DNA from 3 places in the Pseudarthrobacter sp. PvP004 genome. Region 3 is predicted to be linked to each of the others. Evidence: predicted binding sites of a transcription regulator. Region 3 holds the regulator's gene; each other region holds the start of a gene.
What was found. Region 3 encodes LexA, which represses DNA repair genes until DNA is damaged. Its sites were predicted from a motif close to TCGAACANNTGTTCGA; they were not measured.
Positions count from the first base shown of each region.

Region 1: the regulator LexA is predicted to act here: its motif matches at 6,003-6,018, upstream of J3A64_RS11405 (Y-family DNA polymerase).
Region 2: the regulator LexA is predicted to act here: its motif matches at 8,435-8,450, upstream of J3A64_RS19065 (shikimate dehydrogenase).

Region 1 covers NZ_JAGINL010000001.1:2,547,725-2,558,121, reverse strand. Annotated here, with positions in the region: gene deoC (deoxyribose-phosphate aldolase) at 1-69, opposite strand, end outside; gene J3A64_RS11440 (FAD-dependent oxidoreductase) at 185-1,066, opposite strand; gene J3A64_RS11435 (hypothetical protein) at 1,249-1,680, opposite strand; gene J3A64_RS11430 (dihydrofolate reductase family protein) at 1,790-2,386, shown strand; gene J3A64_RS11425 (LexA family transcriptional regulator) at 2,450-2,881, shown strand; gene J3A64_RS11420 (LacI family DNA-binding transcriptional regulator) at 2,878-3,888, opposite strand; gene J3A64_RS11415 (sugar porter family MFS transporter) at 4,032-5,498, shown strand; gene J3A64_RS24120 (sigma factor-like helix-turn-helix DNA-binding protein) at 5,662-5,838, shown strand; gene J3A64_RS11405 (Y-family DNA polymerase) at 6,081-7,379, shown strand; gene J3A64_RS11400 (uroporphyrinogen-III synthase) at 7,393-8,550, opposite strand; gene cobA (uroporphyrinogen-III C-methyltransferase) at 8,563-9,597, opposite strand; gene nirB (nitrite reductase large subunit NirB) at 9,607-10,397, opposite strand, start outside.
Region 2 covers NZ_JAGINL010000001.1:4,189,936-4,200,332, reverse strand. Annotated here, with positions in the region: gene J3A64_RS19105 (3-oxoacid CoA-transferase subunit A) at 1-111, opposite strand, end outside; gene J3A64_RS19100 (thiolase family protein) at 126-1,340, opposite strand; gene pcaC (4-carboxymuconolactone decarboxylase) at 1,377-1,820, opposite strand; gene J3A64_RS19090 (alpha/beta fold hydrolase) at 1,817-2,620, opposite strand; gene J3A64_RS19085 (lyase family protein) at 2,613-4,034, opposite strand; gene pcaG (protocatechuate 3,4-dioxygenase subunit alpha) at 4,031-4,630, opposite strand; gene pcaH (protocatechuate 3,4-dioxygenase subunit beta) at 4,635-5,507, opposite strand; gene J3A64_RS19070 (bifunctional sugar phosphate isomerase/epimerase/4-hydroxyphenylpyruvate dioxygenase family protein) at 5,549-7,423, opposite strand; gene J3A64_RS19065 (shikimate dehydrogenase) at 7,423-8,337, opposite strand; gene J3A64_RS19060 (IclR family transcriptional regulator) at 8,542-9,312, opposite strand; gene J3A64_RS19055 (MFS transporter) at 9,516-10,397, shown strand, end outside.
Region 3 covers NZ_JAGINL010000001.1:2,303,456-2,313,852, forward strand. Annotated here, with positions in the region: gene J3A64_RS10370 (histidinol-phosphate transaminase) at 1-1,116, opposite strand, end outside; gene J3A64_RS10375 (LysM peptidoglycan-binding domain-containing protein) at 1,195-1,554, opposite strand; gene lexA (transcriptional repressor LexA) at 1,904-2,647, shown strand; gene J3A64_RS10385 (ATP-dependent DNA helicase) at 2,726-4,786, opposite strand; gene hflX (GTPase HflX) at 4,779-6,341, opposite strand; gene J3A64_RS10395 (class I SAM-dependent methyltransferase) at 6,882-7,496, shown strand; gene dapF (diaminopimelate epimerase) at 7,477-8,445, opposite strand; gene miaA (tRNA (adenosine(37)-N6)-dimethylallyltransferase MiaA) at 8,492-9,418, opposite strand; gene miaB (tRNA (N6-isopentenyl adenosine(37)-C2)-methylthiotransferase MiaB) at 9,440-10,397, opposite strand, start outside.

The DNA of each region.
Region 1 (10,397 bases), 240 kb from region 3:
CAACAGAGTGTGGTCAATGTAGGAGGCGATATTTGCGATGTTTGCAGGGGCGACGGCTTCGTTGCTCATGGGATCCTTCCGTGCAGGGCGTGGCCGGCCCGGTGGCCGCAGGGTTGTCACTGCCCGTCAAAGGACCATCTTGCCACATGGGCCGTTGTCCGCTGGGGCCGCCGCCGGCGGCAGGTTAGGCGGCGATCAGCGCCTGCTGATCTTCCTTGCCCGCACCCAGCAGCAAGCCTGAAGCGCACAGCATTGCAGAGGACTCGGCGGAAAGGAGCAAGCCCAGGCGAAGTCCGTCGCATGATGCGGCATCGCCAATCGCCCAGATGCCCGGGACGGATGTGGCGAGGTCGCGCCCCACTGCAATACCGCCGTCGGGGGCTGTTGTGAGTCCGGCACTTTCGGCGAGGTCATTGCGGGCTGTGCGCTCCTCGGCCAGGACCACCAGATCGCCCTTCATGCTGCTGCCGTCTTCGAAGAGGATGCCGCTCGCCGGCAGCAGGCCGCCTGGCGCGGCGGTACCGGTGGAAGGAACGACGGCGGTAGGGCGGAGGGTGGTTCGTACGGGGCGGACTCCGCGGGCCCGCAGCACAGCCTCGGCCTGGCCAGCCGCTGGTCCGTTCCCGACCAGGATCCCCAGGGGGCGGCGGCCCACAATGCGCGTGACTTCCTTGACCGCTTCGCCGATGTTAGCGGCGTCGTCGATGGTGGAGTAACTGAGGCCCGACTCGGAGCCCGCCACCGGGGGGAGGGTCGGGGCAGAACCGGTTGCTATGACCAACTGGTCGTAGGAGAACTCCATGCCGTCCACGGTGGTGACTATTTTCGCGTCGGAGTCAATGAAGCTGGCCGCCTGCCCGAAGCGAATTGAGACCTGGGGGAGTTCTGCGAGTTCCAGCAGGGCGTCCGGGCACTCGTCGCGGTTGCTGAGCACGGTGATGGTTCCGTGGAAAGCGCGTTGCCGGGAGTCGGATCCTCCGGCAAGTCGCCGCACCAAAGACTGGGCCGCGGGACCTGCCCCTGCGATGACGATGTGAAGGGAAGATGCGGACGGGATGGCGGACATGTTTGGCCCTTTCGCTCATGTGACCTGCTGTTGGTCTTCAGCGTAGGTGGCCGGTTTTTCGCGGGTGTTTCCCCGCTGTTGCCATCTTTGGCTGATCCGTAGCGTGCCGTTTACCCGCCGGTAATAACGTGGATCACATCGCTTTGGAAAAATGAGGTTTCCGATGAGTGCGGTGGTGGCCTCTAACGTGCCCGGACCCGGCTGTACACCATATCGAAGTCGTGCTCCAGCGGACCCCCGGGGTAGGTTCCCCGTTCCAGGCGGGCGTGGATGGTATTTCCGTCCTCGCTCACATGGCCCACGAATCGCTGGGGCCAGTCCGGGCCATCCCGGAATATCAACAAGACATTGTCCTTTAGCACCACGTCGTAGATCCGGGCGACGCCTCGTGAATCGAAGTAGTGCTGCTGCAGTGCCCCATCGGAGCCTGTTGCACCGATGACGCTGATCGAGTCGGGGTAGTCCGGTTGTTGAACCGTGGAGCGCTGGATCAGGAAGCCGCCGCTTTCCAGCCACTCGAACGTTGTCCGGCCCTGCACGTCCCTCTCCGGAACGGTGGTTTCCCACTCGCCGATCAGGATGTTCAATTGGTCCACGTTTGATGAGCGTGTCATGGGTCCTCCTGAAGGTATAGCCATAGTGTCCGCCTCGCTGAGCCCTTTGGCGAGCTTTGGACTTCGACGGGGGAAGGAACATCAGGGTGGTAGCTGTCATGATGGGCGCATGAGCCGAGTCACATGCGATCTGACTGTTTCACTCGATGGATTTGTTGCTGGCCCCAACCAGCGCGCGGAGGAGCCGTTGGGCGACGGCGGAGAGCTGCTGCACAGATGGATGTTTGAAGACCCGGAGGCGAACGCACCTGAGATCGAAGGGATTCTCGCGGCCGGTGCCTTCATCATGGGGCGGAACATGTTTGCTGGGCCTGGTCCCTCGGTATGGGACAAGGGCTGGAGGGGATGGTGGGGCGAGGAACCGCCTTATCACGCACCTGTCTTTGTCCTTACGCACCATCAGCATGAGCCGTTGGAAATGGAAGGCGGGACCAGCTTCCACTTCGTAACCGACGGCATCGAATCGGCGCTGGCCCAGGCCCGGGAAGCTGCCGGGGACCGGGATGTGGCCATTGCCGGGGGAGCACAAACCGCACGCCAGTTCCTCTCAGCCGGGCTCATGGACGAGCTGCGGCTTCACATTGCACCCATGATCCTGGGCGGTGGCGAGCGATTGCTCGACGGTGTGGGGGACGTGAAGCTGGAACAGGCCGAGGTGCGCGGAACCGGCCTGGTCACGCATGTGCGGTATCTGGTGGTCCGCTAGCCCAAATGTCCGCCCTTAGCTGTACACTCAATTATCGAACATATATTCGAATAAAGGTGTGTTGTGGGCGTGATAGTCGGCCCCCGCGTGATAGATGCGGGCTTCTCCCTAATGTCAGTACTGCTGGCGCCTATACCGGTGGCGGCGGGGTATCCGTCACCTGCGCAGGACTATTTTGATGGCCGCATCGATCTCAATGAGCACTTGATCAAGGATGTCACCAGCACTTTCGTGGTGAGGGTGACGGGTCAGTCCATGGAGGGCGCCGGGATCAGCGACGGCGACGAGTTGATCGTCAACCGGGCCCTCGAGCCCAAGGATGGGTCCGTCGTCGTGGCTGTCCTTGATGGCGAGCTGACCATCAAGAGGCTGCGCGTCACGCCGTCAGGTGTAATCCTGCAGGCGGACAATCCCAAGTATCCGGACATTCGCGTTCCGGCGTTGTCTGAGCTGACCATCTGGGGCGTCGCCACCACGTGCCTGCATCACATCTAGGTGACGCGCGCCGGTGGTGCTGTCGAGTTTCTCACCACCAGTTTCGGCGTGACTCGCCTGTCAGCGACGGGCGCCTCGGGATTGCTGAGGCGTTCCAGCGCGACGGTGCCCGCAATCTGTCCCAGCTCAGTAGCGTGAAGGTCGACGGAGGTGAGATCGATGCCGTGGAGTCCGGAGGTCCTCGAATTGTCGTAACCCACCAAGGAGAGCTCGGATGGCACCGAGAGGCCTTTGGCATACGCGGCCTCCCGGGCACCCAGCGCCAGCTGGTCGTTGTGGGTGAAGATTGCCGTTGGTCGCTCGGTCATGCTGAGCAGTTCGGTGGCCGCGCGCTGTCCGGCGTCCTGGGTGAAGTCCTCGGCCGCGAGCATAAGTGGCTTCAGCCCGGCGTCGCGCATGGTTTTCGCGTAGCTCTGCCTCCGGACCGTATGCCCGTCGTACACGGGCCCGGCCAAGTGGGCGATTCTCGTGTGACCCAGCCCGATGAGGTGTTCAGTGGCGGCGCGGGCGCCGGCAGCGTCGTCCGAATAGACGCTATCCACTCCCTCTACGGGGCGCGTCACGCTCACGAGCGGGACAATGTGGGCCAACTCCCGGACCCGCTCCTCGGAATCCAGCAGCGTGGCGGCGATGATGATGCCCACCCGTGCCTCAATCAGCGACTCCAGCGCGCCTTGATCCTCACCGTCAATGGACCGCGAGACGCTGAGAATGAGTCTGTTACGGTCTTGGGGCAGTGCCGTGCGGACACCACTGAGGATGTCCGCGTAGACCTCATTGCGGATGTCCATGAGATAAAGCCCGACGGCGGAGCGATGCTTGCGTGCGAGATCGGCGGCTACTGCGTTGGGCCGGTAGCCCAGACGCTTGGCGGCTTCGAAAATGGCCTGCTTGGTTTCGTCGCTGACGCCAGGCGCGCCGCGGAAGGCAAAGGACACGAGGGTTCGCGAAACGCCGACTTCCTTGGCGACGTCGCTTTGCGTGGCCGAACGATGGCGGTGGTCCATAACCATGTCCTCATCCTCCCATGGAGGAGAAACTGCAAAATTAAGTCATTTGTAAGTTTGACCTTACATTTAAGCCTTTCGCGCGTTAGTCTGTATTCAGAGCGGGTGGATATGACCCGCGCCACACTGACAAAGGAGTCCTGATGTCTGCTACGCAAACGCAGCGGGGAGGCGCCAACGGCGTTTCGCTCCCTCCGCTGACCAATGGCCCGCACCGAAAGCGCCTGGGGCTCGTCGCACTGGTAGCCACCTTCGGCGGTCTCCTCTTCGGCTACGACACGGGCGTTATCAATGGCGCACTGCGGCCTATGACGGCCGATCTCGGCCTTACGCCGTTGACTGAAGGGATTGTCACCAGCTCGCTTTTGTTCGGAGCGGCTGCCGGTGCAGTCGGCGGCGGTCGGTTGTCTGACGGTTGGGGTCGCCGCAAGACGATCATCCTGCTGGCCGTGCTGTTCTTTGCCGGAACCGTCGCCTGCGTTTTCGCGCCGAGCTTTGAAGTGATGGTGCTGGGGCGCGTCATTCTCGGCCTGGCCGTGGGCGGCGCCTCCACGGTGGTCCCCGTATTCCTCGCAGAGTTGGCACCGTACGAAATCCGAGGCTCCCTGGCCGGCCGGAATGAACTCATGATCGTCATCGGTCAGCTCGCGGCCTTCGTGGTCAACGCCATCATTGGCAACGTCTGGGGTGAGTTCGGGGGAGTGTGGCGCATCATGCTCGCCATCGCCGCACTGCCTGCCATCGCTTTGTTCTTCGGCATGCTGCGGATGCCCGAGTCGCCGCGTTGGCTCATCTCGAAGGGGCGCTGGGAAGAAGCCTTGGTGGTCCTGAAGACCATTCGCTCCGAGGAGCGGGCCGAGGCTGAAATGGCCGATGTAAAGCACCTCGCCGACGAAGAGCGGGCCTCCAAGGCCACATCCTGGGGCGCGCTGAAGGACAAATGGATCCTGCGCATCATCCTGGTGGGCATTGGCCTGGGTGTTGCCCAGCAGCTGACGGGCATCAACTCGATCATGTACTACGGCCAGTCTGTGTTGGTTGAGGCAGGGTTCGACTCCAATGCTGCCCTCATCGCCAACATCGCACCAGGCGTGATCGCCGTAGTTGGTGGCGTGATTGCGTTGACTCTCATGCAGCGCGTCAATCGTCGCACCACGCTGCTTTTGGGCTTCACGCTGACCACCGTGTGCCACTTCCTCATCGGCATCGCATCCATCGTCCTGCCGGTCGGCAATGCCGCACGCCCGTTCGTCATCTTGTTCCTGGTGGTCGCGTTTGTAGGATCCATGCAGACCTTCCTGAACATCGCCGTGTGGGTGATGTTGTCCGAGATCTTCCCGCTGCATGTTCGCGGTTTCGCCATCGGCCTATCGGTGTTCTGCCTCTGGATCGCCAACGCACTCCTGGGCCTCTTCTTCCCCACGCTGGTAGCCGGCGTCGGGATCACGGGAACGTTCTTCCTCTTTGGAATAGTTGGAATCCTGGCCCTCATTTTCATCTACACGCAGGTTCCCGAAACCCGCGGACGCACGCTGGAGGCACTCGAAGAAGATGTGACCACGGGTGCCATCTACCTGGTGCACAAAAAAGAATCGGCTGGAGTTTCCTAGCCTTTCCGCCCCGCAGCGTCCCGGCTTTTTCGTATCGCCGCATCCCGCCCGCCGGACTTTCCACAGTCCGGCGGGCGGGATGCTTTTTGTTGGCTGCCAGCTCTCCGGTTCTTTATCCGGATCCCTCTAGGCTCTGCCTACGCCTCCGCTGAATGGGTCGTGAATGCGGGTCCCCAGTTCTTGGTCTATGTCTTCGAACCTCAGGACTGCACGCTTGTGGGATGGCTTCGGAGTGGCCGAGGCCGGCGCCCTGTTGGGATTGTCGGCAACGGCTGCCAGGACTCGCTACTCAAGAGCCCGGAAACACTTGAGAGCCAGCATGGCCAGTAACGGCAGCTAAATCCCTGCTCAGAGAACGGCAGGTTCCTGACGTAGCTGGCTAATACGGCGTTGTTCCAACGAACTGCGGTCAGACGGTTGAGGAACACGGAAGACTCCATGAAATCCTCTGGATCCATTGGGCAGCGAAGTTTTTGTCGGGGCCAAAAGGTACAGTAGAAGTATTCGAATATATGTTCGAATGCACGGCGTGTCCTGCACTGAAACAGGGGCGCGCGTGCTATTGCCGATCAAGGGATGGAAATGTCCAAGCCAGCGCTCATGCACCGGATGCAGGAGATTGCCCACGTGGATATCAACTGCTTCTATGCCTCGGCGGAGCGGGCCTTTAACCCGGCGTTGGAGGGCAAACCGCTGATCGTCCTGTCCAACAACGACGGCTGCGCCGTGACAAGGTCGCCGGAGGCCAAAAAGCTGGGGATAGGACTTGGGGAGCCGTGGTTCAAGCTTGCTCCGCGCGCCAAGGAGTGGGGGCTCGTGGCACTCTCAAGCAACTACGAACTGTATGGAGACATCAGCTCGCGGGTCATGGAGCTTCTGGCCCGGTACTCGGCATGGCAGGAGGTGTACTCCATTGATGAGGCGTTCCTTGGAGTGAAGGGACAACCGGACGATCTGCTGGAGCTGGGACGGACTATCAAGGCCGCGTGCCAGCAGCACGTTGGGGTTCCCGTCTGCGTAGGAATCGCGCGCACCAAGACCCTGGCCAAGCTTGCCAACAAGTGGGCCAAGCACAATCCGGCCTTCAAGGGAGTGTGCCGTTGGGACTCCATCCCGGAAGTCCAACGCGAAGCACTGATGGCACGGCTTTCGGTAATCGAGATCTGGGGCGTGGCCACCAGGCTCACCAAACGCTTGAATGCGATGGGAATCTTCTCGATCCTGGACCTGGTCCGCGCCGACCCGGTGGCGTTGCGGGACAAGTTTTCCATCGTCATGATGCGGACCATTTTGGAACTGCAGGGCACGCCCTGCATCCCCATGGAGGAGGAACGGATAGGACGGGACCAGCTAATTTTCTCCCGTTCCTTCTCCACACCGATTACCACTGCAGCCGAGTTGCGGCAGGTGCTCAGCGTCTACGGCCAAATGGCCAGTGCCAGGCTGGCCAAACATGATCTTCAGGCCAAGCTGCTGACTGCCTTTGCCGCAACATCGGTCTATAACCCGAACGACAAATCATTCCCCACAGTCAACGTCAGGCTGCCCATGCCGACCTCGGATCCCGTGCTGCTGACCAAGGCCGCGCACGCACTGGTTCCAAAGATCCAGGAAGGCGTGAAGTACGCCAAAGCCGGGATCATGGTCACGGATCTCCGGCCAAGCGGCAACCAGAAACCGTTGGAGATCTTCGAGAACCGGCATGAGGAACGCGGGATCGGCACCTTGCTGGAGCAAGTCAGCAAGCGGTACGGCCGCGGTTCCATCGGTCTGGGTCATGCCGGAATCAAGGGCGGCCCGGACTGGTCCATGAAACGCGACATGCTCAGCCCCCGCTACACCACCAACTGGGACGAACTCCCCTTAGTGAAGGCGGCGTAGCGTGTCAGAGAATCTAAGCCCGCAGCCGGTAACCGCGCTTCACCACGGTTTCCACGAGCTTGCCGTCCGGAAGAGAGGACCGCAGCCTGCTCACTGTCATATCCAAGGCGTGCACCGAACCGCGCAGGTCCAACAGGTCAGAAAGAGCTTCCCGGGACAGGACAGCCCCACCCGCGCCGAGCAGCGCTCGCAGCAGGAGCAGGGGAGCCGGTGCGAGATCCACCACCTCACCGTTGATACGCAAGCAGCGCCCGCGCAACTCAATGGTGGCGCTCTTGGTCTCCAAACGCCGCACATGGTTGAGGGACAAATGTTCGGTCACCAGCCTGATGAGCGCACCCATCCGGTAACGGTCGGGAATCAGTGGCGTCAGCCCGGCGTCGACCAGCGGCTGTGCGGTGACCGGTCCAACGGCCGCAACAGTTACCGGACCCTTCAAGGCCTCGATGAGCTGGCGGTAGAGGCCCATTTCGTGCGCAGTGCTCCACATCGCGTCCACGGCCGGGGCGCTGGTAAAGGTCAACACATCGAGGTTGCCGCTGACCACGGCTTCGATCAGGCGCGGCAGTTTGTCTTCGCCGTCGGGCTTCACCCAACGGTACGGAGTCACTGTAAGGACAGTGGCCCCGGACATGCGGAGCCGTTCCAGCTGGCGCACATCCGTGTATCCGTGCAGTTGCACGGCCACCGTCTTGCCGCGCACGCCTTCGGCCAGCAGCATGTCCACCAGCGTCGCGGTGGTTTCGTCACTGCTGATTCCGACGTCGGCAAGACCGGCCGCCCGCACGGCGCCGCGGGCTTTGGGCCCACGGACGAACATGCGGCAGGCGGACAGGGTTTCCAGGAGTTGCTCGCCGATGCCAAAGGAATCGGCGGCCTCACACCAGCGACGCATCCCGTAGGCCGTAGTGGCGATGCAGATATCAGGCTTGGCCGCGATGATGGTGCGCGTGTCCTCGATGAGGACCATGTCCTCCTGCACAGGGGCGATCTTCAAGGCGGGGGCGTGCAACACGCTCGCACCGCGGCGCTCCAGTGCCTCGATGAGGTCACGGGAACGGCGGTGCGAGGTGACGCCAATGCGGAATCCATCCAGCGGCGCTTCTACGGCTTCGGAAACTTCCGGTGCGGCAGTAGCGTCCTGGACTTCGATGGCACGTGCAACAGTCATGTGTTCTTACCTTCAGGCTTCAAGGAGCGAAGCCGCGAGTCGGCTCAGTTCAGCGGATGCTTCGGCATGATTCCGGTTGGCTTCAGCCACCCGGACCACCTCGCCGATGACCAACACGGCCGGGTTGCTGCAGCCGGTGGCTGCTGTTTCGATGGTACCCAGATCGGCGATGGTGGTGCGCTGTCCCGGGCGGTACCCGCGTTCCACCACGGCCATGGGCATGTCCGAATTCATGCCCGCACCGCGCAGTCCGGCCGCCAGCTGGGGCAAGGTCCCAATGCCCATGAGGACCACGATCGTCCCACCAAGGCCGGCAAGGTGTGTGTGTTCCTTCTCCGTCAAAGGAGCGTGGCCGGAAACCACGGTGAACATGTGGCTCACCTCGCGGTGCGTCACCGGAATTCCGGCTGCGGCCGGAACAGAGATGGCACTGGTGACACCGGAGATGACTCTGACCGGGACCCCGGCAGCAACACAGGCAGCCACTTCTTCGCCGCCGCGGCCGAACACGTACGGATCGCCGCCCTTGAGCCGGACAACATTCTTGCCCAGCAGCGCAGCTTCCACCATGAGCTTCTCGATGTCCCTCTGCGTCACCTTGTGGAGCCCGGGCTGCTTTCCAACGTCCACCAGTTCCGCAGACGTCAGCTCTGCCAACTTCTGATAGGGAGCCAGCCGATCATAAAACACCACGTCGGCATCGCGCAGGGCGTCCACGGCACCCACCGTGAGCAGATCCACGGCTCCCGGACCTCCACCCACAAGGGTCACATGGCCGTCGGCGCCAGGTGCAGGCTCAAACGCAACGGGAATCCCGGCGTCGCGGCAGCGTTCCACCAACGGCAGCCAGCCAACCTCGCCGTCGTCCACTACCGCCACCAGGAACGGGCGCTCGGGGAGCTGACCGTCGCCCGGTACACCTTCAGGGGTGCTGAGCCGGTAAACGTTGGCGCCGGAGCTCTGGTAGCGGCGCACCGCTTGGCGGGCGGACTTTTCAGATCCCGTGACAAGGACGTCACGGCCGGTGAGATCAATGGTGAGCTGCATGGTGGACCCCTAGTTTTCTGCGCCGACGGTTTCGCTGCGGACCGGGATAGTGGAAGCGATGAGCACGCCGCCCTTTTCCTCGTTGGTGGCCGGACGGATCTGGCCGCGCTCCGGAACGAAGGAGATGGACTCGTCCTTCTGGTTGGGGGCGTTGACGAAGGAACGGAAACGGCGGAGGCGCTCCGGGTCCTTCAGGGTCTCGGCCCACTCGTCCTCATAGGTATCGATGTGCTTGGCCATGGCGGCTTCAAGCTCTTCGGCGATGCCCAAGGAGTCGTTGACCACTACTTCTTCCACGTGCTTGATGCCGCCGTCGAGCTCTTCCTGCCAGCGCGCGGTGCGCTGGAGGCGGTCAGCGGTGCGGATGTAGTACATGAGGTAGCGGTCGATGTACTTCAGCAGGGTTTCGTCGTCCAGGTCCTTTGCGAGCAGTTGGGCGTGCGCCGGGGTGGCACCGCCGTTACCGCCGACGTAAAGGTTCCAACCATCAGCCGTGGCAATCACGCCGACGTCCTTACCGCGGGCTTCGGCACACTCACGGGCGCAACCGGAAACACCCATCTTCAGCTTGTGCGGGCTGCGGAGGCCGCGGTAACGCAGCTCCAAGGCGATGGCCATGGCCACCGAATCCTGCACACCAAATCGGCACCAAGTAGAACCAACGCAGGATTTCACCGTGCGAAGGCTCTTACCGTAAGCCTGCCCGGACTCGAAGCCGGCGTCCACCAGTTCCTTCCAAATGTCCGGGAGCTGCTCAAGCCGGGCACCGAACATGTCGATACGCTGGCCGCCGGTGATCT
Region 2 (10,397 bases), 1.9 Mb from region 3:
ATCGATGAGTTCGAACGGCTGCCCGGCGTTGCCGAAGCCTCCGATCATCACCGTGGACCCGTCCTTGATGCTGGCGACAGCCTCGCCCACAGTGTCAATGAAATTCAGCATGATCCTTACCCCTTCTATGCCGATGCGCCGGCAGTAACGTTTTCGAGCACCACGGCCAGGCCTTGGCCCACGCCGATGCAGATCGCTGCGACGCCCCAGCGCTGCCCGGAAACCTGCAAGGAACGGGCCAGCGTGCCAAGGATGCGAGTACCGGAGGCACCGAGCGGGTGGCCCATGGCGATCGCACCACCGTGGCGGTTCACGATTGCGGGATCAATCCCCCACGCGTCAACGCAGGCCAGCGACTGCGCGGCGAACGCCTCGTTAAGTTCGACGGCGCCAACCTGGTCCCAGCCGATGCCCGCCTTCGCAAGGGCCTTGTTAGCCGCTTCCACCGGCGCGAATCCGAAGAACTGGGGATCGTTGCCATGCGCACCACGGCCGGCGATGCGGGCCAAAGGATCCAAACCAAGAATCCCGGCAGCCGCTTCCGAACCGATCCATGCTGCTGAAGCACCATCAGACAACGGCGAGGCATTCCCGGCGGTGACCGTACCGCCGTCGGGCCCTGAGGACTCAGGCCGGAAAACGGTCTTCAGCCCAGCCAGCTTCTCCGCCGATGATCCGGCACGGATGCCCTCATCACGGACCAGATCAGTGCCCGGAACCTGTGACACCAAAGAATCGTAGAAGCCTTCGTTCCACGCAGCGTCGGCCAGATTGTGGGAATCTGCCGCAAAAGCATCCTGCCGCTCACGGGTGATCCCGTACTTCTCGCGGAGGCGTTCGGTGGCTTCGCCCAGGGAAATGGTCCAGTCCTTGTTCATGGCCGGGTTCACCAAACGCCAACCCAGCGTGGTGGACGCCAGGGTCATATCCCCGGCCGGGTAGGGCTTGGAGGTCTTCGGCAGCACCCACGGCGCACGGCTCATGGATTCCGCGCCACCCACCAGCATGAGTTCAGCGTCGCCGGCGTTGATCTGCCGCGAAGCGATGATCGCAGCATCCAGGGATGAGCCGCAGAGCCGGTTGACCGTGGTGCCCGGAATGGAGACGGGCAGGCCGGCCAGGAGGGTGGCCATACGGGCGACGTTGCGGTTTTCCTCGCCGGCGCCGTTGGCGTTGCCGAACACCACCTCGTCGATCCGCTCCACGTCCAACCCCGGCGCCCGGCGAACGGACTCGCGGACCACGTGTGCGGCAAGGTCATCGGGACGGACAGCGGCAAGGCCGGAGCCGAACTTGCCAAAGGGCGTGCGTACGGCGTCGTACACGAAAGCCTGGTTCATGGGTTTCTCTTTCGTTCTTCCCACCTGAAGTGCGACTCAGTTGGGTTCGGATGCGTCGATCTCAGCGAATACTGTCTGTGCCGTCTTGAAGGCCGAGTTGGCCGACGGCACACTGCAATAAATGGCGGTCTGCAGCAGGATTTCCTTGATTTCGTCCCTGCTCAGGCCGTTGTTGAGGGCCGCCCGGACGTGCATGGCAAGCTCCTCCCAGTGACCGTGCGCCACCAGCGCCGTGAGGGTGACAGCGGATCGCATGTGCCGGCTCAGGCCGGGCCGCGTCCAGATGCCACCCCAGGCGATCCTGGTGATCATGTCCTGGTAGTCCTCGGTAAAGGAATCCTTGTTCGCGTTGGCACGGTCCACGTGCGCGTCGCCCAGCACTTCGCGGCGAACCACCATGCCGGCGTCGTAAATGTCTTGCGCGGTGGCGTCCGCCTGCACGGCACCGTTGCGTTCGGCATCGCCGGAAACAGTACTCATCGTCCGTTCTCCTTCATGAAGTTGCTCATCAGTTCAGCCACCACTGCCGGTGCCTCAGCCGGGGCAAGGTGACCGACGCCGTCGAGCGCTACAGCCTCAGCGGTACCGCCGCCGGCCGTGATACCCGAAACAACAGATTCAGCCACAGACGGCGGCGCTACGGAATCCTCGACGCCGGCGATCACCTGGGTGGGGACGGTGATGCTGCCGAGCTGCTCGCGGACATCGAACGCGGCGAGGGCTTCGCAGCAGAACGAGTAGCCGAAGCGGTCGGCGTCGCGCAGGGCGTGCAGGAGGCGGCTGCTGATGTCCGGCTGGCGCTCCATGAAACCGGGACCGAACCACCGCTCAGCGGAGCCCTGGATCATCACCGGGGTGCCCAGCTTGCGTACGGTTTCGGCACGCTCCAGCCAGCCTTCGGGTGTGCCGAGCTTGGCGCCACTGCACTGGACGGACAGGCTGCGGAGCCGGTCGCCGTGCTTGATGCCGAGCTGCAGGCCCGTGGCTCCGCCCAGCGAAACACCGGCGTAGTGGAAGTTGACGCCCGGGGTTACCGAATCGACAAGATCCACGACGGCGTCCGCAAGTTCCGCGACATCGAACCCTTCAGTGACTGTCGGCGAGATGCCGTGGCCGGGGAGGTCCCAGCCGATGACGTCGTACTCGTCGCCGAGGAGCGCGGCGGTTTCCGTCCAGAGGATCGTGGAGGTGCCCAGTGACGGACCTACCACCAGGAGCGGTTTGGCTCCGAGTTCGCGCTGCGGGGAGAGCAGCACGGCCTTGACAGTTGGCTTAGCCACGCGTGGCTCCTTTCGGGGAGAATCCGGCATGGTCCGGGTACGCGGCAAGGATCCTACGGCTGATCTGTGCGGCTTCGCCGAGGTAGCTTGCGGGATTCAGGAGTGCTTCGAGTTCGGCATCGGACAGCTTGTCCGCGGGGACGGTTTCGCGCAGCAGCTTGGTGTAAATGCGGGACTGCTCGGCGGCGGGTGCTTTCAGGGTTTCGTCGACGACGGCCTGCAGCTTCTGCTTTCCGTCCTCGCCCAGCAGAGGAGCGACGGCGGCAGCCACACCTTCGCTGAGCAGCAGCGGCCCTGTTAGTTCGAGGTTCCGGCGCATGGCATCCGGGAAGACGCGAAGACCTTCCGTGAGTTCGCGGAGGTTTCCGGATGCGCCCAGGGCCAACGCGAGCAGCTGACGCAAAGCAGGCCATTCGCTGTGCCAGGCGCCGTCGGGTCGCTCATCGTTGAAGGTGGCCGCAGCCAGGTGCAGTTGCGACGCGAGGCCGGGAGCCTGCAACGCCGCGCTGCGGATGAGCACGGACAGGACTGGGTTCTGCTTCTGCGGCATGGCGGACGAAACACCGCGCCCGGCCGCCAAAGGTTCGCCGAGTTCCGCAACTTCAGGTCGGCTCAGGAAGAGCAGGTCCGCCGCGATCTTGCCGAAGGAATCGATGAGTGCAGCGAGGCCGTCCCCCAACGCCGTAATGGCCAGGCGGTTGGTGTGCCAGGGAGCGGCAGCCGGGGCGAGGCCAAGTGCGGCAGCCAACGAGTCGGCCAGCGTGAAAGGCGTGGAAGCTGAACCGGCAGTCAGCTTGGTCCCGGAGGCCGACGTGCCGCCGGCTCCGCCGAACTGGACCGGCAGCTCCAAGGACTCCAAGCGTGAAGCCGCAGCCGCAACACCCTGGAACCACTGAGCAGACCTGAGTCCGAACGTGTACGGAAGTGCGTGCTGAGTCAGGCTCCTGCCCACGCACAGCGTTTCCGCATGCTGTTCCGCCAAGGCGGCGAGCGCCGTCGTCGTGCCTTTGACGTCCAGCAGCAGCGCCGAAACGGTGCGGCTGGCGAGCAGCATGAGGGCGGAGTCGAGGACGTCCTGGCTGGTCAGCGAGGTGTGGACGGCTTTGCCGGCGCCGATCCCGGCCGAGTCCACGGACTTGACCCGGGCACGGAGGTCACCGAGCAGCGGGATCACCGGGTTTCCGCCACCTTGGGCCCGTTCCGCCACCGAAGCGGCGTCGTAGGAGTCCACATGGGCGGCTTCGGCCACCACAGCGGCAGACCCGGCAGGGACGAGCCCCGCATCCTCGAGGACGGCAGCCCAGGAGGCTTCGACGTCGAGAATTGCCGCGATCACGGCGCGGTCGCCCGTCAGCGCAGCCACAGCGGGCGACGCCGAGACGGGGCTAAGGAGGCCGAAGTCGCCGTCGGTCATGCCGGTGTGTCCGCGTTGACGCTGGTTTCCAGCGAGCCGTCCTGCTGGAAGTCCAGGAACACGGTCTCGTCGCCACCCTGCAGGCGGATATCCCAAGTGAGGCCGCCGTCGGGATCGCGGCGTGCGATCAGCGTCTTGCGGCGCTCCGGATCCAAGGAGCTCAGCAGGGGATCGTTAGCCAATGCTTCTTCGTTTTCCGGCAGGTACACGCGGGTGAAGAGGCGGTTCATGAGGCCTCGGGCGAAGACCGCAACGGAGATGAACGCCGCAGCCCCGGGCTTGGTGGGGCCGGGGTTGACCGTGGTGAAGGTGTACACGCCGGAGTTGCCAACAGAGCCGCGACCCCAGCCGGTAAACGTGTAGCCGTCGCGAACCAGCGAACCGGTGCGCTGCACGATGTTGCCCTCGGAATCCGGCTGCCAGATCTCCAGGATGGCGTCCGGGATGGTGCTGCCGGATCCGTCGTAGACCGTGCCTTGCAGGCGGATGCTGCCGGGGCTGCCCGGAGCCAGGAGCTCGTTGTCCTTGTTGAAAGGGAGTGCGTAGCCGTAGAACGGGCCTACGGTCTGGCCCGGTGTGGGTGTCAGCTTGCTCATGTGCCTACTCCTCGTCCCCGGCGTCGCCGTATGCTTCGTTTTCCGTCCAGGTCCGCTTGGAACCGGTCAGGATGATGTCCCATTTGTAGCCGAGCGCCCACTCGGGGCTGGTGAGCTCATGGTCGTACTCCGCCACGAGACGGTCGCGGGCATCTTGGTCCACGATCGACTGGTAGATGGGGTCCAGCGGGAACAGCTGGTCGCCCGGAAAGTACATCTGGGTGACGATGCGCTGCGTAAACTCCGAGCCGAACATGGAGAAGTGGATGTGCGCCGGACGCCAGGCGTTCAGGTGGTTCTTCCACGGGTACGCACCGGGCTTGATGGTGGTGAAGCTGTACGAGCCGTCGTCACCGGTGATGCAGCGGCCGACGCCGGTGAAGTTGGGATCCAGAGGCGCGGGGTGCTGATCGCGCTTGTGGATGTAGCGACCGGCGGCGTTGGCCTGCCAGATCTCCACAAGCTGACCGGCCACCGGGCGGCCGTCACCGTCAAGGACACGGCCGGCGACGATGATGCGCTCACCTTGGGGCTCGCCGTTGTGCTGGATGGTCAGGTCCGACTCCAGCGCGTGAACGTCCTGGTGACCGAAAGCGGGCGAGTAGAGTTCGATGGTCTCCGGGTCCGCGTGGTGCAGGTTCTTGGTGGGGTGACGCAGGATGCTGCTGCGGTACGGTGCGTAGTCCAGGCGCGGCATGGTCTCCGGGCCCCGGCCGTTCTTCAGTGCCTCGGCGTAGCGGTCACTGATGCCCTTCATCTCAGCACTGAGATCGGCTTGGGTTTCCACCTTCTTGGGGGAAACGTGCGCGGCATGCGCCTCTGCGGGCGGCACGAGTTCCTCGGATTCGAGCGCTTGTGCTGGCTGTTCTTGCGGCACGGCCGGCTCCTTTCGGTTGATGGTTCTCTTTGGTTTCGGGTCTAAACCCGGTGAAGCGAGTCGTATTGGACAGCGTGGCGCACAGGAGCGTTGGGCGCCCCGTAGCCGTCGTAGTTGCCGCGGCGCTCCACCATTTCGAAGAACACACTGCCCACGGTGGCGGTGTAGAAGTGGAGGAATTCGCCGTTGGCGTCCCGGTCATACAGGAGGTTGAGCTCCATGAGAGTGGCCAGGAAGTCGGGTTGAAGATCGAACCGTGCGTCCAGGTCCTCGTAGTAGTTGGCGGGAATCTGCAGGAACTCGAGGCCACGATCGCGGGCGGACCGGGCCGTAGCCACGAGGTCGTCCACCGCGAAGGCGATGTGTTCCTGGTACGTTTTGCGTGCCGTTTCCTGGGATTGCTGGGCGGGTGCCAGGTTCAGGACCAGCCTGACCGCGCCGTTGCTGGTCTCCATGACCTGCGAGCGGACAAGCCCGCTGGGACTCGGGACCTCGGCGAACGGCTGCGGTTCCAGGGCCAGCGCGCTGGTGTAGAAGAGCACAGCTTCGTCGAAGTGCTGCCAGGGCTGGGCCAGGTTCACGTGGTCGATCACGGCGTTTCGCTGCGCTGCGGAGTGCTCCAGCCCTTCGCCGAATTCATGCGTCCACGCAGCGGTGCCATCGGGGCTGCCCTGGCACAGGAAAATCTCGGTGGAGTCCGGGGCGGAGATGCCTTGGAAGACTTCCTCGTCGGCTTGGACCTTGCGAGCAACCACTGGCGCCTTGAGTTGCTGGGCCCGAGCGGAGGCAATCACCGGAGAGTCGACGTCGAACCCCAAAGCGGCGATAGCCGGTTCCGAGTGCGAGGCTGCTTGCTCGTTGATGATCACGCGGGCCTGGCCCATGGTCCAGAGCTGGACGTCCTTGGTGCGGTGGCGGCCTTCGAACTCGAAGCCGAGCTGGCCCAGGAGCTTCTCCAGCTGCGCGGTGTCGTCCGCTTTGACCTCGGCGAAGTTGAAGCCGGCGGGCTCGTTCACCTTGGGCAGCGTGGCCAGTTCCATGGGATAACGACGGCGGGACGCACTGCCGTTGCCCGCAGTAGCTTCGGTGGAGGTGCTAGCGAGCCATTTGGCACTCTGCTCCTCCAGCCAGATCAGTGAGCGCATGGCGTCGACGGCGGTGCGCTCGGTGTCCGACTGGCGGAAGACGTCGTTGAAGACCTCAAGGGAGACCGGGCCCGTGTAACCGGCACGAACAACATGGCCCATGAACTTGGCGAGCTCGAACTGGCCCTCGCCCGGGAACACACGGTAGTGGCGGCTCCAGGACAGCACGTCCATGGAGAGCTTGGGGGCGTCGGCAACCTGGACGAAGAAGATCTTCTCCGCGTTGATCTGCTCGATCGGGGCGGTGTCCCAGTCGCGGGAAAGGATGTGGAACGAGTCCAGGCAGGTGCCGAGGTTGGGGTGGTCCACCATCTCCACCAGGCGGTACGCATGCTCGTAGTCGTTGACGTACTTGCCCCAAGCCAAGGCCTCGTAGGCAACCTTGACGCCGTGATCCCCGGCCAGTTCTGCAAGTTCTGCCAGCTGGGAGGCGCGGAGTTCGTCGTCGTCGATGGTTGCGGTGGCCACGTTGGAGCAGACCAGGATGGTGTCCATGCCCAGACGTTCCATGAGGTTGAACTTGGCCTCGGCCCGCTTAAGGTTGGCCTTCAGCAGCTCCGGCGTGACGCCGTCGAAATCGCGGAACGGCTGGTAGAGATCAAGGCCCAGGCCAAGGTCGGCAGCCATTTTCCGGACTTCTTCCGGGCTGTGCGGTGAAGTGACGAGGTCCTGTTCAAAGATCTCGATGCCATCGAAACCCGCGATGGCGCAGGCCTGCATCTTCTCCTTCAGCGTGCCGGACAGGCAGACTGTGGCGATTCCGGTGCGCATCAGTGGCCTGCCTTCGTCAGCTCGGGGGTCAGCGAAGCCGCGGCGTCCTCCACTGCGATGAGTTCCAGGAAGTGTGCCCGCATCCGCTCGCGGTCGGCCTCGCGGTCTGTGATGAGGTGGAAAGCGTCAGCCGCCTGACCGACTGCCATCCGGCCGCCGTCGAGGACGTCGCAGCCCTTTGCCCGCGCTTCGCGGACGAGTTGCGTCTCAATCGGGCGGTAGACAATGTCAGCCACCCACTGGCGTGGCTCCAGAAGTTCGATGTCGAGGGGCAGTCCCGGGTGGGCGGCCATGCCGATCGGGGTGCAGTGCACCAGACCGTCGGCAAGGGGCATGATGTCGCCGAGTTCTGCGGGGGCGTGCGCGGTGACTGTGGCCTGCGGGAAGAGACCGCCAAGTTCAGCGGCTCGTTCCGCAGCCCGTGCCGGGTCCATGTCCACGAGGTTCAGCGTGCTGACGCCGGCTTTGAGGAGGGCATAGGCGACGGCGGAACCTGCACCGCCCGCACCGAGCTGGACAACGCGGTCCAGCTTGGCATTCGGGAGACCGTCGGCGAGCGCGGAGCCGAAGCCCGAGAAATCCGTGTTGTGGCCGGTAAACCGACCGTCCTGAATCAGGACCGTATTGACGGCACCCAGGCGACGGGCGTCGTCGGAAATTTCGTCAAGGTGTTCAAGCACCAACTGCTTGCAAGGATGCGTGATGTTCAGGCCGTTGAAGCCCATGCGGTGGGCCGCTGTCAAGAGGTCTCCGACGGCGGTGGCCGGCAATGCGAGTTCCAGCAGGTCGAGGGGGCGGTACAGCAAGCGAAGGCCCTGCACATCGGCTTCGCGTTCGTGCATGGGCGGCGTGAGCGAGGGCATGACCCCTTCGCCTATGAGGCCCACCAGAACGGACTCGGCTCGGTTGCTCATCCTAAAGCTCCTTTGACTTCAGCACCCGGGGCGTTTGGCGCTTTTCTGGGGCGCCGCCTGACCGGGTGTTATTTAGATTACTACAAGTGTTCATATTCCGCACGCTTGTTCTTATAGCGAACATTGAGGCCACGCACACCCAACTAGCTGGCATTTATGGTTGTTCTGAGCGCTGAAAACAACCACTCATGCCAGTCAGCTGGGTTAGCGCTGGGGCAGGCGGGCCGCGAGTTCAGCCGCGGCTTCCTGCAGGGTGGGGACGTGCGCGATGAGTTCCTCCATGGTGAGGCGGAAGACCGGCACTGCGACGGCGAGTGAGGCGAAGGCGTGACCCTGGGAGTTGAGGACCGGGACGGCAACAGCGCGCATGCCGATCTCGTTTTCTTCATCCATCACGGCGTATCCCTGGCGGCGCACCTGTTCGATTTCGGCCCGGAACTTGTCCCGGTCGGTGATCGAGTGCTCGGTCAACGGATCCAGGGGAAGCTCTTCCAGGAGTCGCTTCCGCTCGACCTCTTCTTCGAACGCGACGAGTGCCTTGCCCACGGAAGTGGTGTGCAAGGCGCCCAAGTGCCCGGGGTCGCTGGTGACGCGGAAGGTCTTGGGGCCATCCACCTTGTTCACGGTGAGGTGGTGGTTGCCGTCGCGGACGGACAGGATGGTGGCCTCATGGGTGCGCTCGGTGACTCGCTGGAGGACCGGCAGCGCTGTCGCGGCAAAACCGTGGTGGTTGGAAACGCGCTGACCCAGCTGGAAGACACGCAACCCCAGGTGATAACGGCGCCCATCAGGCTCGTAGTCCACGAATCCGTCACGGGTGAGCGAACCCAGCAGGCGATAGGTGGTGCTGAACGGAAGGCTGGCACTCCTGGCCAGGTCGGCCGCACTTGCGCCGCGCGGCTCATTGCCCAGAAGTACCAGTAGGCTCAGGGCCTTGCCGACCATGTCGGTCTTTGTGTCCTCTTTCACACTCATACCTCGATGCTCTCACATAGTGAGAGCTATTTCTAGATGGTGGGGACTTCTCTTGACAAGTGACCCCACTCACAGCCACTATTGCTGTATCGCACAAGTAGCTCTCACCATGTGGTTACTTTCGGGATGATCCGGCCGCACCTCGCTCTGGTCTTCCCACCGAAGCAAGATCCGCGACATCGTCGTCACAGAAGGAACCCCTCATGAGTCAAACAATGCCGTCAGCGACGCCAGGCACTGAAACCACCGCAGGAACTCCCAAGAAAGCCGCGCTTGCCAGCTTCCTTGGCAGCGCCGTTGAGTACTACGACTTCTTCATCTTCGGCTCGGCCGCAGCCCTGATCTTCCCGCATGTGTTCTTCCCGTCTGCCGATGCCAACGCAGCCATCATGTCGTTCGCGACCTTCGGCTTCGCTTACGTTGCCCGCCCCGTGGGCGCTGTGATCCTGGGCCACTTCGGTGACCGCATTGGCCGACAAAAAGTCCTCATGTTCACGCTGGTCCTCATGGGTGCCGCCACGTTCGTGATCGGCTGCCTCCCGGACTTCAAGACCATCGGCTGGTGGGCACCCGTCCTGCTGGTATTCGCCCGTCTCTGCCAGGGACTTTCTGCCGCTGGTGAGCAGGCCGGCGCCTCCTCAATGACGTTGGAGCACGCCCCGGACAACCGCCGCTCCTTCTTCACTTCCTGGACCCTTACCGGCACCCAGGGCGGCCAGATCCTGGCTGCGTTGGTGTTCATCCCGGTGGTGGCACTGCCCGACGACATCAAGTACGGCATCGGTTGGCGCATCCCGTTCTGGCTCAGCGCAGTGGTGGTATTGGTTGCCTTCTTCATACGCCGCACCCTCCACGAGCCGCCTGCCTTCGCGGAGGCCAAGAAGAACAATGAAATCTCCAAGCTCCCCGTTGCCGATCTCCTGAGGCTGCACTGGCGCGATGTTCTCCGCGTAGTCTGCTGTGCCTTCATCGCCGCCGTGAGCACGGTCTTTGGAACGTTGGCCATCAAGTACGCCCAAGATGTTGCAGGCGTCAACAGCACCATCACGCTGTGGCTGGTGGTGGCGGCCAACGTCGTAGCCCTG
Region 3 (10,397 bases):
GGCGCGGTGTGGCGCTGTGCCGTCCAGCAATGCTTCCAAAGCCTCCAGGAAAGCTGTGGTTTCCGGCTCGGTTCCGGCAGTGACGCGCAAGTGTCCGGGGATGCCGACATCGCGAATCAGCACGCCGGCATCCAGCAGGCCCTGCCAGATGGTGTGCGGATCCTCCAGTCCTCCAAAGAAGACGTAGTTGGAGTCTGATGCCGCAGGCTTGAGGCCCATGCGCAGCAACTCAGTAACGATGCGGTCGCGCTGAACCTTGATGTCCTCAACATCGGCCATAAGGGCTTCGCGGTGATTGAGAGCTGCGAGGGCCGTTGCCTGCGTGACGGCAGAGAGGTGGTACGGGAGGCGGACCAGCCTGATGGCGTCCGTGACTTCCGGGGCAGCCGCCATGTATCCGAGCCTGGCGCCCGCCAAGGCGAATGCCTTGCTCATGGTGCGCGAGACGATCAGACGCTCGCGTCCGGGCAACAGGGTCAAGGCGCTCGGGGTATTGTCGTGCGCGAACTCGTGGTAAGCCTCATCCACGATCACAATGGCCTGGCTCGCTTCGCCGGCCTCATAGACGGCCTCGACGACGTCAAGGCTCAGGCCTGTACCCGTGGGGTTATTGGGTGAACACAGGAACACAATGTTGGCTCCCGTTTCCCGAACCTGGGCAGCGGCTGATTGGGCATCCAGCCCGTAGTCGTCGGCACGCACTCCGCGGACATACTCGGTGTCTGTGCCACTGGCAAGCAGGGGGTACATGGAGTACGTGGGAGGGAAGCCCAAGGCCTTGCGGCCGGGTCCGCCAAATGCCTGAAGGATCTGCTGCAGGACTTCATTGGATCCGTTGGCGGCCCAAATGTTGTCCGGAGAAAGTCCGTGGCCAAGGTACTCGGCCAAGGCTTCACGAAGTTCGGTGAACTCGCGGTCCGGATAGCGGTTCAGTCCTGTGGCCGCAGCGGCTACGGCCTCGGTGATGGCGGCTTGGACATCTGCGGGGACGCCATGAGTGTTCTCGTTGACATTGAGCAGAATGGGGACATCAAGCTGCGGTGCGCCGTAGGGGCTCAGTCCACGCAGGTTGGTCCGGAGGGGAAGTCGGTCAAGTCGCTCAAGCTGGTCACTCACCAACTTAGTTTAAGGGGCCGCCGGTACTGCCGACTAACTGTGACGCCCGACCACGGGTTCCTGCGGATGGGAACTGGCTCAGTTCGCCGGAACGAACAGCTGCTGGCCTGGCAGGATGCGACCGCCGCGGAGGTCGTTCAGCTGGATGATCTCTGCGATGACATCCCGAGGGTCCCGCTCGGGAGCGGCAGCGCCGGCGATGCCCCACAGGGACTGCCCCGGCTGAACCGTGACGGTGACGGCAACGGGCGGACGCAGTTGGGACTGCGAGTCCGAGGCCTTGGCTGGAGAGTTGATGAAACCGGCCAGGCTCAGCAGTGCCGCCACCAGCAGCATTGCCGGAATGCCGAAGAAAACAATCCGTCCCCGCCGGGTGAGACGCAGGCGAGCAGGTGCCTGGGTGGTGCGGAAATCAGCGAACGTAGTGATTGCGGACATGAGCTGAGCCCTTCTGAGCTATTGCCAAGCTCCGGGGTGCCCGGTGCTTGGCGGCCAATTCTTGGTGTTCCCTTCCTCTGGCTCCGGATATTCGAACGCTATGTTCGAACATCCGGCTTCAGCATCAGGTTTATAGAACACATATTCGAACCTTGCTATGACATTTTTAGCACTTATCAACGAACGGTGTCGAGACTCGCTAGAACAAATGTTTGATAAACGCCTGTGCCTGCCCTACGTTTGAGTGAAGAAACAGCACTGTTTCAGTGGAACAGGAGGGTCTGACATTTTTTGCAGACCCGACAACCCCGGGCACGGTTCGGGGCCGAAAGGAAAGGCATTGGCGAACATGGCAGCGAAAGCCACAGGCGGCGGGGCACCCCTGCGGAGCCAGCAGCCTCAAAAGAGTCCCAAGAGCCTGACTGTCCGGCAGAAGAAGATCCTGGAGACCATCCAACGGTCGGTCAATGACAACGGTTACCCGCCCAGCATGCGTGAGATCGGCGACACCGTGGGTCTGGCCAGTTTGTCGAGCGTCACTCATCAGTTGTCCCAGTTGGAGAAGCTTGGTTATCTCCGCAGGGATCCCAAGCGTCCGCGCGCCATGGAAGTCCTGATGCCGCTGACCCTTGATGGTGGGGCCATTCCGGGAGTGGAAGCGCCCACCACCCTTCGCAGCGCGGGTGGCCTTGCCGTAACGGAACTCGCCAGCGCCAGCGATACCGCCATGGTTCCGCTGGTTGGCCGCATCGCTGCCGGTGGCCCAATCCTGGCTGACCAGACGGTGGAAGACGTACTTGCACTCCCCCGGCAACTTGTGGGGCACGGCGAATTGTTCATGCTGAAAGTGGCCGGCGACTCCATGATTGATGCCGCCATCTGTGACGGTGACTGGGTGGTGGTCCGCCGCCAGAACGACGCCATCAACGGCGACATCGTGGCCGCCCTGCTGGATGACGAAGCAACCGTGAAGACCTTCCGCCAGCGTGACGGCCATACGTGGCTGCTCCCCCAAAACACCCAGTACGAACCCATCCTCGGCGATCAGGCCACCATCATGGGCAAAGTAGTTTCGGTACTGCGCTCTCTCTAGACGCCGTTCCCCCTAGATGCAGCTCCATCTAGACGCCCCTTCCCGTGGACACCAGCAGGTGTCCACGGGAAGGTTGCGCTACGGGGCCTTAGCGGAGCCCAGACGCTCCAGAACGCCTCGGACCACTGATCGGTCCGTCGTTGCCCAGAAGGGCGGCAGGGCGGCACGCAGGAAGCCTCCGTAACGTTCCGTCGAAAGCCTCGAGTCGAGCACTGCCACTACCCCTTTGTCGCCCGTCGAGCGGATCAGGCGGCCAGCGCCCTGCGCCAGCCTGATGGCAGCGTGCGTTGCTGATACGGCCATGAAGCCATTCCCGCCTGATTGTGCCACTGCCCGGGAGCGGGCAGTCATGAGGGGATCATCGGGGCGCGGGAAGGGAATGCGGTCAATCACCACCAGACGGCATGAGCCGCCAGGAACGTCGACCCCCTGCCACAGTGACATTGTTCCAAAGAGGCAGGTGTCCGGCTCATCCGCGAATTGCTTCACGAGGGCCGCCATAGTTGATTCGCCCTGGCAGAGGATATCCACGTCCAGCCGGAGTCGCATGGCATCGGCTGCTTCCTCTGCCGCACGCCGTGAGGAGAACAGGCACAGAGCCCCGCCTCCGGAGGCCCGGATGAGGTCTTCCAATTCGTCCAGCGCCTCGGGCGAAGTTCCCCGACCGGGTTTGGGCAGGTGCTTAGCCACGTACAACACACCCTGCTTGGGGTAGTCAAAGGGCGATCCGACATCGATCCCTGTCCAACTCGGGGCACCGTCGCCAATCAGGCCGAGGCCGCCTGCTGCCGGCTCGAAGGCAGAGCCTATGGCCAGCGTGGCGGAAGTCAGCACCACGGTATGGCCGGCGAAGAGGCCCTCCCGAAGCCGTCCGGCCACACTGAGCGGGGCGATATTGATCAAAGCCGGGGCAGTCTCATCCGGTTGCGAATAGCCCTGCTGGGGGTCGAATGTGCTGTTCCGCGAGAACCAGACAACTTCCCGGTTCTCTTTGGCGGCCAGCATTCGCTCGCACAGTTCCAGGATGAGCATGAGCCGTGAGCGCGCGAGCTGGCGGCCGCCGTCCACTGCGGTTGACGAATCAGTCTTGGAATCCGAGAGCGCAGCGCGCGTGGCGTCCCGCAATTGGTCCAGGCAATCGAGCTGCTCGTCATTGAGGCCACTGGGCAACAGCCCGTTGGGTACGCCGGCGATGGCCATATCCAGCCGGTCCGCTGCAGCGTTGAGGGCGTCCACTGTTATGGCTGTGTGCTTGCGGGCACTGGATGCCGCAGCGTGGACCATCGCCACCGACAACTGCCCTGATACGGCACCGGTCACGCGGTCCTGAAGCTCATGCGCCTCATCAACCACCACGACGTCGTACTCAGGCAGCACAGCGAGGCCTTCGAAGGCGCTGACGGCAAGCATGGCATGGTTGGTGACCACGACGTCGGCCTCCCCCGCCCTGGAGCGCGCCAGCTCGCTGAAGCACTCCTCGGCCAGAGGGCACTTCTGCGCACCCAAGCACTCCATGGACGTGACGGACACCTGACGCCAGGCCCTGTCAGTGACGCCCGGCATCAGTTCGTCCCGGTCGCCCGTAGCGGTCTTCTCCGCCCATTCCCGGAGGCGGACTACTTCCTTGCCCAGCTGGGATTGCGGCCCGCCCATGGAGGCAGCAAAGTGAGGCACGCTGGTGTCCTCGCCCAAGGAGAACAGCTGCCCTTCGGAGGGCTCTTCGCTGGGGAATCCGCCTTCAAGTTTCTGCAGGCACACGTAATTGGCCCTGCCCTTGACCAATGCCACGTTGACCGGACGCTCAAGGGCAGGATTGATCGTCTCCAGCAGCCGGGGAAGATCACGGCCGACGATCTGAGTCTGGAGTGCCAAGGTGGCGGTGGACACGAGCGTCGGTTTGTCGCTGTCCATGGAATGAGCGATCAACGGAATCAGGTAAGCCAAGGACTTACCCGTTCCCGTTCCCGCTTGGACCAGCAAATGCTCTCCGGTCTCAATAGCCCGGGTCACATACTTGGCCATTTCGTGCTGACCCGTACGGCTTTGTCCGCCCATGCCGGCAACAGCCCGGTCCAACAACTCGAGGGTGGCTTTCTCCCCCGCCGACTCGACGCCGTCCGCCGCCACCTTCTCAACCATTACTGACGAATGACTCCAGTTCGGCAGCCAGACCTTCACGCACCATGACAACTACGCGGGTCCCGTTCTCCTCATGCTCAAGGCTGAGGATTTCCGAGTCGGAATTGTGCAGTTTGTTGATCATTTCCCCGCGGTCGTAGGGAATGAGCAGTTCAAGGCGCACGCCAGGCCGGGGAATGGATCGGCTGATGTCTTCCAGCAGTTCGGCAATACCCTGACCCGTGCGGGTGGACACCACAGCGTGGCGGGGTTCCTTCTGCTTAAGGCGCTCCACCACAAAGGGATCCGCGACATCAACCTTGTTGAGGACGATGATTTCCGGAACCTTGCGGGCATCCACTTCGGTGAAAACGGCCCTTACTGCGGCAATCTGGCCCTCAGGATCAGGGTGCGATGCATCCACCACATGGAGGATCAGGTCCGCATCTGCAACTTCTTCCAACGTGGACCGGAAAGCCTCAATCAGCTGGGTTGGCAGTGAACGAACGAATCCAACGGTATCTGCGAGGGTATAGCCGATGCCATCCGGGGTTTGCGCCTTGCGGACCGTGGGATCCAAGGTGGCGAACAGGGCGTTCTCCACCAGGACACCGGCGTCGGTGAGGCGGTTGAGCAGGGACGACTTGCCGGCGTTCGTGTACCCGGCGATGGCGACGGACGGAACAGCATTACGACGGCGGTTGGCGCGCTTGGTCTCGCGCGCTGGCTTCATCGCGGCGATTTCACGACGCAGCTTGGCCATGCGGGTGCGGATTCGCCGTCGATCAAGTTCGATCTTGGTTTCACCCGGACCACGCGAGCCCATGCCAGCGCCTGCTCCACCCACCTGGCCACCGGCCTGACGGGACATGGAGTCACCCCAACCACGAAGCCTCGGGAGCAGGTATTCGAGCTGCGCGAGCTCAACCTGCGCCTTGCCTTCCCGGCTCTTGGCGTGCTGGGCGAAGATGTCCAGGATCAATGTGGTCCGGTCAACGACCTTGACCTTCACAATGTCCTCAAGGCCGCGTCGCTGAGACGGCGCGAGCTCTGTATCCACCACCACGGTGTCTGCGCCGGTGGCGGCGACGATGTCCTTGAGTTCCTGGGCTTTACCGGAACCAAGGAAGGTCCCGGGGTCCGGCTTCTGCCGACGCTGAACCAAGCCATCCAGCACCTCGGATCCGGCGGTCTCAGCCAGTGCCGCGAGTTCGCGGAGGGAGTTCTCTGCATCAGCAAGAGTCCCCTCGGTCCACAGGCCGGCCAGGACAACTCGCTCCAGGCGCAGCTGCCGGTATTCGACCTCAGTGACGTCCTCAAGCTCGGTGGACAGTCCTGCGGTACGGCGAAGAGCGCGGCGTTCAGCCAAATCTTCCTGATCGCCGTCGAAGATGCTGTGTTCCTGGTCCAGCGTGGAAATCGCCTGCGCCTTGCCGAACACACCATTGGCGTCGTTGTCGTCGGATGCCTGCGCAGGTACATCCTTGGAAAGAATCCGGTCGATGACGGCCTGGATTTGTTCAGGACTCATGTCCTGGGCGTCGGAATCGGATCCGGAGTGCTTCTGGGTGGTCATGGTCTCCTTAGACTGTTCGGCAATTCCAGAATAGTGCTGTTTGCTGCTGGGTGGGGCGCTATTCGCGCTGGGCTGACGGGCATCGGCCAAAAGGGCCTCCTGTGTACTGGGCAGCCCGGGCCTTGTGGGGGCAGGGCTGTTGTGATGTGGCGTGGTTGATTCCGCGGGGAGGGTCCTTGGCCAAGGTGAGGATGCGCTGCCTGTCCCTGCGCTTCGGCCGCAAAACGTTAGCGGTCCACAGCGAATAGAAAGGCGGGACGGGATCTTCAGAGTGTCCGGCTCGGCATGGAACCAACGGACTGAGCCGTTGCGACCAAACTGGGCCATTGGGACCTGCCGGGCGGAAAGGCCGGGCCGGGCTGAAATGCCAAGCGGGGCCTGCGTCGCGGGCGGTGCCATACAACACCTGATGAATCAGGCGTTGTTCGGCTGATTACTCGAAGATCAAGAACATGCGTTCCACTTTAGCAGCCGTTGTCAACCCTGCCGTGGACGGAGGCGGTTTCCCAAGCCGACGATAGCCAACTAATCTGGCAAATTATGGAGTCTGCACACTATTTCACCGCCCAACCGGCAGGACCGTTCACGCGCAAGCCACTCACAGTTGAACTCGCTGGGGCCACGCGCCATCTGCAGACCTCATCGGGCATCTTCAGTCCCGACGGTGTAGACAAGGGCACGGCGGTGCTTTTCGCCGAGGTTCCACCGCCGTCACCGAAGGGTCACCTTCTGGACATCGGCTGTGGCTGGGGCCCGATTGCCCTGACCCTAGGCCTGATGGCGCCACATGCCCACGTTCATGCCGTGGACGTGAATGAGCGTTGCATCGCGCTGACCAACGAGAACGCGACGGCGCTCGGCCTCACCAACGTCACGGCGAGCCTCCCGCACGAGGTAGATCCCGCCGTCGAATTCGACACCATCTGGTCCAACCCGCCCATACGCATCGGCAAGGACGAACTACACTCTCTGCTGCTGACGTGGCTGCCCCGGCTGGCCCCGGGAGGCAACGCCTGGTTGGTTGTGCAGAAGAACCTGGGCTCGGACTCCCTCCAGCGATGGCTCGCCGCCGAACTGGACAGTTCTTACACGGTTTCCCGTGAAAGCACGTCCAAGACGTTCAGGATCATCCGGGTCAGGAAAGCGTCCCAGTAGCCACAATCACGGCCGGGCCGCTAAGTTCCACATGCTCGCGGCCGCCTGCCCCGGGGAAGAACTTCACACCCACGACGCCGCCCGGCACTTTGACGTGCCAGTCGTTCGGGGCTGTGTCCCCCGCCCAGTGACGGATCGCGACGGCGGCGGCACACGCGCCCGTGCCGCAGGACTGTGTCTCCCCCACGCCACGCTCGTGAACGCGCATGGTGATGGTTCCTACACCGTCCTCCACCAGCGGCTCGGCGGGGACCACAAACTCGACGTTGGTTCCATTGGCGGGCTTGGGATCCACCACGGGAGCCTTGAACAGTTGTGTGGCTGAAAGCTCGCTAAGTTCCGCAAGGGCAACTACCGTGTGGGGATTGCCCATGCTGACTGACAGGCCGGGCCTTGGCACTTCCAGGCCCTCGGCGCTGACCAGTGCATCCATGGCCTTGCTGGTGGCTTCCTCGGGGAAGATGAACTCCCACGGGCCCATATCCACGGCATAGCCGTTGACCGTGCGTACAACCTTTTTTACGCCGCCGCGTGTGCCGATAGTGAGGGTCTGACCGGGCCCCAGGTCCACCAAACCCTCCGCGATCAGAAAATGGACGAAGACGCGCACGCCATTGCCGCACATCTCGGAAAGCGAACCATCCCCATTGCGGTAGTCCATGAACCACTCTGCTTGGGGATCCTGCTCCAGGGCAACGCGGCCTTCCGGGAGAAAGCGGGACGGGACCGCCCGGATAAGGCCGTCACCCCCGATGCCCACATGGCGGTCGCACAATTGCGCCACCTGCTCAGCCGTGACCTCATGGGCGTCCCCGGGATCAGCGATAAGCACAAAGTCATTGCCCGTTCCGTGACCCTTGGAAAATGTCAGGCCTGCGAGGCTGGGAGGTGTCACTGACACGTCGGCAGTTGCGGCCTGCCGGGCGGGAACTGCGGCGGTTTCATCCATGGTTCTAGGCTACCTGCCGCGCCTGTTCGGCCAGAAATTGCATCGGCTACGTCGAAGCCGCGTTGACCACCTTGACCGCCTTGTCCACAAGCTCCGGATCCTGCCAACCCAGCCAAGTGATGCGTGGATCCGCCCGGAACCACGTCAGCTGGCGACGCGCGAACTGCCTGGTGGCCACGATGGTTTCCTCAGCTGCAGTGTCTGCGGTCATCTCACCGTCAAGAACCTTCAGGAACTGGGCATACCCCAAGGCGCGCGAAGCTGTCTTGCCGCTCCGCAACCCGACGGCGTCGAGTCGTTCAACTTCTTGTTGAAGACCGGCCTCCACCATCCGATGGACCCTCTCGGCCAGACGTTCCCTTAGTTGCTCCCGATCCACTTCAAGGCCGATCTGCAGTGCAGGCTGGAAGTACTCCCGCTGCGGCATGAACGAACTAAAGGGGCGGCCAGTGAGGCCGTGGACCTCCAAAGCACGGATCACGCGCCGGGCGTCGCCAAGGCGGGCCGCCGACACGGGATCGACTTCCTCCAGGCGGGCACGCAGCGGCGCAAGCCCGTTGTTTTCGCACTCTTCTTCCAGCTCCTTGCGGAGTGTGGGATCAGTGCCGGGAAACTCCAGCACATCCAAGGCGGCCCGCACATACAATCCGGATCCGCCCACGAGGATAGCGCGCTTTCCCCGCGAGTGAATGTCATTGATGGCAGCGCGGCATTCATCTTGGAAGTCCGCGACGCTGGCCTCCTGGGTGACGTCCATGGAGTCAAGCAAATGGTGTGGCACACCCCTGCGCTCTTCCACTGTGATCTTGGCGGTACCAATGTCCATGCCGCGGTAAAACTGCAAGGCGTCGGCGTTGATTACCTCACCATCCAAAGCAAGGGCGAGGTTGACGCCCAGATCCGACTTACCGGAACCTGTGGGGCCTACAACTGCAATGACAGGCCGAGGAGGTTCCTGTCTGGTGAACGACATGAGGTCCTGTGATCCGTCTCTCTAAGCGCGACGAGTTGGCAGCGACGGCATGCCCAACGACACACCGGCCTTGCCTGACGCCGCTCCTGCTGCGGGTACTCCGCAGGAATCAGCCTGCGAACGGTCCCAGGCATCCCCTGCGCGGGAGCGGCGCAAGAGGTAATCGTCTGCGCCCGCCGGGTCAGCTACAAGGTGGAAAGCAGCGGCCTCCGTAATGGTCACCGTGACGAAGTCACCGGGCCTCGGAGCCTCAGCACCTGCAGGCACGGAGAAGTGGACCAGCCTCTGGTCCTTGGAACGGCCGGACAACCGGTGTGTTTCACCGGCCTTCCGCCCTGACTGCGCTGTGACCAGGACCTCCACCTTCCGTCCCAGCTGCTTGGCGTTCTCTTCTGCAGCAATGCGGTCCTGCAGCGCCGTGAGCCTTTCGTAGCGCTCCTGCACCACGGCCTTGGGGAGTTGCTCCGGAAGGTCTGCGGCCGGCGTGCCTGGCCGCTTTGAGTACTGGAACGTAAAAGCGGACGCAAACCGCGACTTCTCCACGACATCCAGGGTCGCCTGGAAGTCTTCTTCGGTTTCGCCCGGGAAGCCAACGATGATGTCCGTCGTGATGGCGGCGTGGGGGATGCGGTCCCGCACTTTGTCCAGGATCCCCAGGAATTTGCTGGAGCGATATGAACGACGCATGTCCTTGAGCACTTTGTCCGAGCCGGACTGCAACGGCATATGCAGCTGTGGCATGGCGTTGTGTGTCTCGGCCATGGCGTCTATGACATCGTCCGTAAATGCAGCGGGGTGGGGGCTGGTGAAACGAACACGCTCCAGACCTTCGATTTCACCGCAAGCACGCAGGAGTTTGGAGAATGCCTGACGGTCACCAAACTCCACACCGTACGAATTCACGTTCTGGCCCAGCAACGTTACTTCCACAGCTCCGTCATCAACGAGTGCCTGGATTTCGGCCAGGATCTCGCCCGGG